2 regions of the Pseudocitrobacter sp. CD920760 genome follow, and region 2 is predicted to be linked to the other one. Evidence: predicted binding sites of a transcription regulator. Region 2 holds the regulator's gene; the other holds the start of a gene.
The links. The regulator PhoB, encoded in region 2, activates phosphate uptake and scavenging genes when phosphate is short. The targets are predictions, from matches to a motif close to CTGTCATAAAACTGNCNNAT.
Positions count from the first base shown of each region.

Region 1: a site for PhoB is predicted at 2,655-2,674, ahead of kdgR (DNA-binding transcriptional regulator KdgR). Genes of this name have one in related genera too.

Region 1 covers NZ_CM173490.1:3,126,281-3,130,710, forward strand. Annotated here, with positions in the region: partial or broken gene AC1MKH_RS14675 (DUF2627 domain-containing protein) at 1-69, opposite strand, end outside; gene AC1MKH_RS14680 (YebO family protein) at 814-1,104, opposite strand; gene mgrB (PhoP/PhoQ regulatory lipoprotein MgrB) at 1,178-1,321, opposite strand; gene AC1MKH_RS14690 (YobH family protein) at 1,486-1,725, shown strand; gene kdgR (DNA-binding transcriptional regulator KdgR) at 1,772-2,563, opposite strand; gene AC1MKH_RS14700 (MFS transporter) at 2,741-4,114, shown strand; gene htpX (protease HtpX) at 4,146-4,430, opposite strand, start outside.
Region 2 covers NZ_CM173490.1:1,204,425-1,208,854, forward strand. Annotated here, with positions in the region: gene sbcC (exonuclease subunit SbcC) at 1-163, opposite strand, end outside; gene sbcD (exonuclease subunit SbcD) at 160-1,362, opposite strand; gene phoB (phosphate response regulator transcription factor PhoB) at 1,556-2,245, shown strand; gene phoR (phosphate regulon sensor histidine kinase PhoR) at 2,267-3,553, shown strand; gene brnQ (branched-chain amino acid transporter carrier protein BrnQ) at 3,974-4,430, shown strand, end outside.

The DNA.
Region 1 (4,430 bases), 1.9 Mb from region 2:
TTCGGCAGAGAAGCGGTATTCAACGTCAACGTGTTTACTCAGGACTTCTTTACTGATAATGCCATACATAGACAGAACTGTACCTCGTTTAACCCAAAACGTGTTATCACATACAACGTTAATAATGGCAAGCCATTTTTAAACGTGTCTCGATCAGCCGCACAAATCATACAACAATCATTTGATCGACTACGCATTTATGCGGCAAACAGTTGTCTGACGCGCCCCGGCTCGTGTCTTTTATCTCACCTACCTCACGGTAACGTAAGACTTTTTTACCATAGTCCAACATTTTCAGTACGTCCAGAAAAGCGAAGCGGCATCAACATTTTTTTATATCGTTAGAATATTTTCGAGCTAATTTTCGAAAGGTGCATTTTGATAACCGGTTATAAGTAAGTAACGTTTCGCTATACTGCTGCCGTGACTCACACTAGCCAAATAATGTACTTAGGTTGCACCAAAATAATGAACGTTTAATGACATAACGTTATCACCGCGCAATAAAAACGTTTCGCTAATACCGTACGGCAAATGCAGCTAGTAAGTTGCGCAAATAAAACAGATATCCGTCACTCATACATTTGGGTGATGGATAATTGACCAGGCTGTTTGGCTGGTAAAAAATTAATTATAAATACAATTAGATACGAACACGTGATTGAGAAACGACACTGGACCTGCGTTGAGACGCTTCAGGAAGATGGATAAGAGGGAGAGGTAATACCGTTGTTATGACTGCGTGCACCGCGGCGGTGCAACCTACGGACTCCGGCAGCCTGGTGAGACAGCCGGAGTGAAGAGGAGAAAAGATTATCGTTCTGCCACCAGGCGAATGAAATCATCTTCATCTTCGTTTTTTGCTTCAACGGCTTTCTCTTCGACTGCCGGTTTTTCAGGTTCATTGGCTTCACAGAGTCGACGCAGCAGCGCATTCTGACGCTTTTGCTGATCCAACAATGCTTCAAGCAGTTCAATTTGCTCACTGGTGCGCGAACTTGCGCGGTTAACAAAGAACCAAAGTACCAGCCCCACGACCAACAGCAGAACAGATACCACCACAGACGCCAGATTTAATGCCCCAGAACTTACTAGATCACTCATTTCACCACCTCAAAAGGAACGGGCTATTCTACCACTCGTATTAAGGAAGGAAATCGTTGATGGCAAAAATGTTTTACCAGGGAATGAATTTGTTGATGCTGCAGATCCCGTTAAAGAACTGAACATCCTGGTCGCACAACACGTTGAGCGTCTGAGTCCAGAGCAGCAAACAGGCCGCCAGTACGACAATCAGTAACACCCACCGAAATTTTTTCACTCCACACTCCACGACATATAGCATTAACAGACGATCAAATTAACACGGACATCTTAAACCGCGGCTAACTGTACAGATAAATTCTGCTTTTAGGAATCATGGAGTTGTCTCGCAATATTGAAAAGCTACTCTATTATCAAGGATAGAAAAGACGTGAGGATGTCATGAGATTTGCGATCAGAACAATTATTATACTGGCCATTGTCTGGATTGGCATATTGCTGAGCGGTTATGGTGTTTTAATCGGCAGCACGGAGAATGCTGGCGGTTTGGGGCTACAATGTAAATATCTGACCGCACGAGGCACCAGCACAGCACAATACGTTCATTCCAGCAGTGGGATCATCGGTCTGACCGATTGTCCAGTCCTGCGAAAAAGTGAAACTGTGGTCGATAATGGATAAAAAAATGCCGCGATAATCGCGGCATTTTTTTTGATTAAGCGCCTAATCAGAACGGATAATCGTTATAGCCTAATTGTTCTGAAATCTTACGCGCCGCCGTATGCAGCATCGCCACATACTCGTGCAGGCGCTCTTCAGAGAAACGCAGCGTCGGGAACGAAATACTCAAACCCGCAATGACCACGCCAAATCGGTCAAAGACCGGTACGCCAATACAGCGCAGACCTTCTTCCTGTTCTTCGTTATCTTCCCCATAACCCTGCTGACGAACCAGATCCAGAACCGGCATCAGTTCATCGGTGCTGGTGATGGTGCGATCGGTGCTGCGCTTATATTCTACGTCCTGCAGAATTTCACGCACTTCATCGCGGTCGCGCCAGGCCAGCAGCACTTTACCAATCGCGGTGCTGTAAAGCGGGTTACGACGACCTACGCGAGAGTACATACGCAGGTTGTACATCGAGTCAATTTTATGGATATAGACAATACTGTCTTCATCCAGCGCACCAAGGTGAATCGTCTCTTTCGTCAAACGCGAGAGTTCACGCATCTGAATGTCTGCGCTACGAATTAAATCAACGTTCTGTAATGCGCGCGCGCCCAGCTCAAACAGCTTAAGCGTTAACGAATACTTTTCAGATTCCCCTTCCTGGGCAACGTATCCCAATGATTTCATGGTCTGCAAAAAGCGATAAACAGTGCTTTTCGACATCATGACACGCTGCGACAGTTCGGTAATTCCGATTTCGCGCTCTTCACCAAGCGCCTGCAGGATGCCAAAAACCTTCAATACTGAAGAGACAGAATCTGGCTGTTTATCCAAATCTGCAACTGCCATTTATCACCTCATCGCAACTGTTTTATAAAAATTAGAACCGGTTTTTATTATAATTTCGCAAAGCGTTCGTCGCAATGAATCTTCTGCAACCTGGTTACAAATCTGCGACATACAGCCGAATAATCAATGCTAAAATAGTTTTCTGACAAATAATTTCTTAAAAACCGCATTTTTCTCATGGATAAAAAACTCTCAGATGGCTTACCTGTCCCTCAACGGTATGGCGCTATCTTAACCATTGTGCTCGGTATTACGATGGCGGTGCTCGATGGGGCTATCGCCAACGTTGCCTTACCGACAATTGCCAGCGATCTGCATGCCTCACCGGCAGCGTCTATCTGGATAGTCAACGCCTATCAGATAGCTATCGTCATCTCGCTGCTGTCACTGGCTTTTCTGGGGGACATGATTGGCTATCACCGGATCTACAAAATCGGCCTGATTGTCTTTACCCTCGCGTCTGGCCTGTGTGCGATGTCGAATTCGCTGGAGATGCTAACGCTTGCGCGCGTGGCGCAGGGCCTTGGCGGCGCGGCGCTCATGAGCGTGAATACGGCGCTCATTCGGCTCATCTATCCACAGCGCCAGTTGGGGCGCGGCATGGGGATTAACTCGTTTGTGGTTGCCGTCTCCTCAGCGGCCGGGCCGACCATCGCGGCGGCGATTCTGTCAGTCGCGTCATGGCAATGGCTATTCCTTGTGAACGTGCCGCTGGGCATTATCTCGTGGGTGCTGGCGGTGCGTTATCTGCCCGCAAACGGTTCGCGCAGCCAGGCCACGCGCTTCGATCTGCCAAGCGCAATCATGAATGCCCTGACGTTTGGTCTGCTGATCACCGCACTGGGCGGGTTTGCGCAGGGGCAATCGACCACGCAGGTGGTCGCGGAAGTGGTGCTGTTACTGATTGTCGGTTTCTTTTTCATCCGTCGTCAGTTGCGTTTACCCGTACCGCTATTACCGGTCGATTTACTGCGTATCCCGTTGTTCTCACTCTCTATTTGCACGTCTATCTGTTCTTTCTGCGCGCAGATGCTGGCGCTGGTCTCGCTTCCCTTCTTCCTGCAAACCATGATGGGGCGCAGCGAAGTGGAAACGGGCTTGCTGCTGACGCCCTGGCCTTTAGCCACCATGGTAATGGCGCCGCTGGCCGGGTATTTAATTGAGCGAGTCCACGCCGGATTCCTGGGTGCGCTTGGCATGGCGGTAATGGCCTGCGGATTGTTTGCGCTTGCTCTGCTACCTTCATCGCCTTCCGATCTGGATATCATCTGGCGCATGATCCTGTGCGGCGCAGGGTTCGGTCTGTTTCAGTCACCCAACAACCACACCATTATTTCCGCCGCACCCCGGCAGCGAAGCGGTGGCGCCAGCGGGATGCTGGGTACGGCTCGCCTGCTGGGGCAAAGCACCGGTGCGGCGCTGGTGGCGTTGATGTTTAATGCGTTTGGCGATAGCGGGACACATGTGTCATTGCTGCTGGCAGGAAGTCTGGCGGTAGTTGCAGCGCTGTTTAGCGGCTTGAGGGTAACGCAACCGCGCGTACAGAGCTAAAAAAAAGCGCCTCGATTGAGGCGCTTTTTCATTATTTCAGGTACTCACCGGTACGCAGCGCTTCGATACGCTTGTCCAGCGGCGGGTGAGTCATAAACAGCTCACTCAGCGTTTTGGACTTACCGTTGATGCAGAAGGCCATCATGCTGCTGGCTTCCTGCGGTTCGTAGCTGGTTTTCAGACGTTGCAGGGCTGCGATCATTTTTTCACGCCCTACCAGGCGCGCTGAACCGGCATCCGCGTGGAATTCACGGTGACGCGAGAACCACATGGTAATAATGCTGGCCAGAATACCGAACACCAGTTCAAGGACCAT
Region 2 (4,430 bases):
ACAGCGCGAGACAGATGGCGTCCAGCAGGGTGGTTTTCCCCGCGCCTGTCGGCCCGGTGATGGCAAACAGGCCGTTGCTGGCAAACGGTTCGGCGGTGAAATCGATTTTCCACTCGCCTTTCAGCGAGTTAAGGTTCTTCAGGCGCAGGCTGAGGATTTTCATGGCTGCGGCTCCTCATCAAGCGAGTGAACGGTGAGATCAAACAACGCCTTCAGGCGCGCCTGCTGGGGTTCTTCCAACGTTTCCAGCGCCAGCCGACGCTGGAAAACCTCTTCAACTTCCAGTTCGCTCAGGGTTTCACGCAGGCTGTTGTCCAGAATGCGCTGACGCTGTTCGCGGCTGCGCCGGACCAGCAGCACATCAACGGGTAAATCATCGGTGATGACCTGAATTTTACGCTGAATATCATGCAGATACTCATCGCTGGTGATTTCGATATCCAGCCAGACCGGGGGCTCTGACGGGGCATCGCGATACTGCGCCAACTGGCTGCTGATGCTGTCAAAGTCGCCCTTAATAACCGCCAGCGGTTGCGTGGCCGGGACATCGAGTGGCGTGACGTCCTGAAGCTTACCCTCGACAAAGGTCACCTGGTTAACGCTCTTACTTTTCCCCGTTTCATCGAAGCTGAGCGGGATAGGCGAGCCGCAGTAGCGAATATGCTCGCTGCCACCAATTTTCTGCGCGCGATGAATATGTCCGAGGGCGATGTAATCGGCGGGCGGGAAGTTTTGCGCCGGAAAGGCATCCAGTGTGCCAATATAGATGTCACGCACGGCATCACTTTTGCTGGCACCGACGGTGGTCAGGTGGCCGCTGGCGATAACCGGCAGCGGGCGGTCGCCGCGCAGCGTACAGGCCTGCTGGTATTGTTTCTGATAGTAGTCAGTAATGGTTTCCAGTAAATGCTGCTGTTTTTCCGCACCGGAAAGCCCGGCCTGGCTGACGACGATATCGCGCGGGCGCAGAAACGGCACCGGGCAGAAAACAGCGCCAGGTGTGCCGTCGCGGCGATTCAGAATAAAAGGTTCATGCCCGGCGCTGGCAATCACCGTAGTATTCAGGAACGACAGAATATCGCGCGATTCATTCAGCGTGGCGACTGAGTCATGATTGCCAGCAAGCACCACCAGATGACAGCCGGTTTGTTGCAGATTCACCACAAAGCGGTTGTAGAGTTCGCGCGCATAGCTTGGCGGCGAGCCGGTATCAAAGATATCGCCTGCCACAATAATGGCGTCTACCTGTTCGCGTTGCGCGGTCTCCAGCAGCCAGTTCAGAAATGCATCGTGTTCTGCGGCACGGCTTTTACTGTAAAAATTCTGGCCTAAGTGCCAGTCTGAAGTATGAAGAATTCGCATCGTCGTCCCTGTGGGGAAAAAAGCATAGCCGGGATTATACATTCCCCGGCAGCAGGATCGACGGGTGTATTCCGCGAGTGTCATATTTCGTAAAGCGCCATCATTTTACGGTCATGTTTTTCATAAAACTGTCATAAATCTGACGCATAATGACGCCGAATGTATACTGATGGCTAAAAAAACAGGGCATAAAATGGCGAGACGCATTCTGGTCGTTGAAGATGAAGCACCCATCCGCGAAATGGTCTGTTTCGTGCTGGAGCAAAATGGTTTCCAGCCGATTGAGGCGGAAGATTATGACAGTGCGGTGAATCAGCTCAATGAACCCTGGCCCGATCTTATTCTGCTCGACTGGATGCTACCGGGTGGCTCAGGGCTACAGTTTATTAAACATCTCAAGCGTGAAGCGCTGACCCGTGATATTCCGGTCATGATGCTGACGGCGCGCGGTGAAGAAGAGGATCGCGTACGCGGTCTGGAAACCGGCGCGGATGATTACATTACCAAACCGTTTTCCCCAAAAGAGCTGGTGGCGCGCATCAAAGCGGTCATGCGCCGTATCTCTCCGATGGCGGTGGAAGAGGTGATTGAGATGCAGGGCCTAAGCCTTGATCCCACCTCGCATCGCGTGATGACCGGGGAAAACCCGCTCGATATGGGCCCGACCGAATTTAAGTTGCTGCACTTCTTTATGACGCATCCTGAACGTGTCTATAGCCGTGAGCAACTGTTGAACCATGTCTGGGGCACTAACGTTTATGTGGAAGATCGCACGGTGGATGTGCATATTCGCCGCCTGCGTAAAGCGCTGGAACACAGCGGCCACGATCGTATGGTGCAAACCGTTCGCGGCACGGGCTACCGTTTTTCGGCTCGTTTCTGAATGTTGACAGGAGTGTGACGCGTGCTGGAACGGCTGTCATGGAAAAGACTCGCCTTTGAGCTTTTCTTGTGTTGTCTCCCGGCCCTGATATTAGGGCTGCTCATCGGCCATCTTCCCTGGTTTCTGCTGGCGGCAGTGACCGGGTTGTTGATTTGGCATTTCTGGAATCTTTTACGTCTTTCCTGGTGGTTATGGGTTGATCGCAGCATGACGCCGCCGCCGGGGCGCGGTAGCTGGGAACCCCTGCTGTACGGTCTGAACCAGATGCAGTTGCGTAATAAAAAACGCCGCCGCGAACTGGGGAATCTGATTAAACGCTTTCGTAGCGGCGCAGAATCGCTGCCCGATGCGGTGGTATTGACCACCGAAGAGGGCGCAATCTTCTGGTGTAACGGCCTGGCGCAGCAGCTGCTTGGCCTGCGCTGGCCGGACGACAGCGGGCAAAATATTCTTAACTTGTTGCGTTATCCAGAATTTACGCAGCATCTTAAACAACGCGAGTTTCTTAAACCGCTGCATCTGGTGCTCAATAATGGGCGTCATCTGGAAATCCGTATCATGCCCTATACCGACCGGCAGTTGCTGATGGTGGCGCGCGACGTCACGCAAATGCACCAGTTGGAAGGCGCGCGGCGCAACTTCTTTGCCAACGTCAGTCATGAGCTGCGTACGCCATTGACGGTGTTGCAGGGCTATCTGGAAATGCTTCAGGAGCAGGTACTGGAAGGGGCAACGCGCGAAAAAGCGCTGCATACCATGCGTGAACAGACGCAGCGTATGGAAGGGCTGGTGAAACAGCTGCTGACGCTATCGAAAATTGAAGCTGCGCCGACCCTGGCCCTCAATGAAAAGGTGGATGTGCCGATGATGCTGCGGGTGGTCGAGCGGGAAGCGCAGACCCTCAGTCAGCGTCAGCATGAACTTCATTTTGAGATTGATGACACGCTGAAAGTGCTGGGTAATGAAGAGCAACTGCGCAGTGCGGTGTCGAATCTGGTGTACAACGCGGTGAATCATACGCCTGCCGGCACGAAAATCACCGTGCGCTGGCAGCATGCGCCACACGGTGCGCTGTTTAGCGTGGAGGACAACGGGCCTGGCATCGCGGCGGAACATCTTCCGCGTTTAACCGAGCGTTTTTATCGGGTGGATAAGGCGCGCTCCCGCCAGACCGGCGGCAGCGGATTGGGGCTGGCGATTGTAAAACATGCGTTGAATCATCACGATAGCCGTCTGGATATTGAAAGCCAGCCAGGGAAAGGAACATGCTTCAGCTTCCTGCTACCGGAACGTTTAATTGCCAAATAAAGCGTCTGAACAGGCGCTTGTCACGATGAGTTTCCACAGACCAGCCCCGGCTGGTCTGTTTACTTTGCAGTCAATTTGCCCTCGAATAATTAATGAACAACTGACGCTTTTTTGTTCGCACGATCAGCCATGTGTTTTTCCTATATCTGGTTATTCGTTCCAGGTTTGTCTTTACTATCGGTATAATCGTCTGGTTTTGCGATCCCATATTGCTTTAAAACGTTATAAGCGTTTAAATTGCGCCTAATGCAGTAGGAATCAGACTGTATTTACGTAGCAAATCAAAAAACTATTCTTCCTCACGCTACGAAGGGAGCATATCCCGCTGAGTTTGTTGCTTGTTTCCTCTGAAAGATTCCGTTGGAGCGAGCGCAAAGTTTTTTATTTGTACAACACCACATCCACAGGCAGTAGTTACATATGACCCATCAGTTAAAAACACGCGATATCATCGCTCTGGGCTTTATGACCTTTGCGTTGTTTGTCGGCGCTGGCAACATCATTTTCCCTCCAATGGTCGGTTTACAGGCGGGTCCGAACGTCTGGATCGCCGCGCTCGGCTTTTTGATTACCGCAGTCGGTCTGCCTGTGTTGACCGTTGTCGCGCTGGCAAAAGTTGGCGGTGGCGTCGATAGCCTCAGCACGCCAATTGGTAAAGTCGCAGGCGTCCTGCTGGCGACCGTTTGTTATCTGGCCGTAGGCCCGCTGTTTGCGACGCCGCGTACCGCGACCGTTTCCTTTGAAATCGGTATTGCCCCGCTGACTGGCGATGGCGCGATGCCGCTGTTTATCTACAGCCTGGTCTATTTTGCGCTGGTGATTCTGGTTTCCCTGTATCCGGGCAAACTGCTGGATACCGTTGGCAACTTCCTGGCAC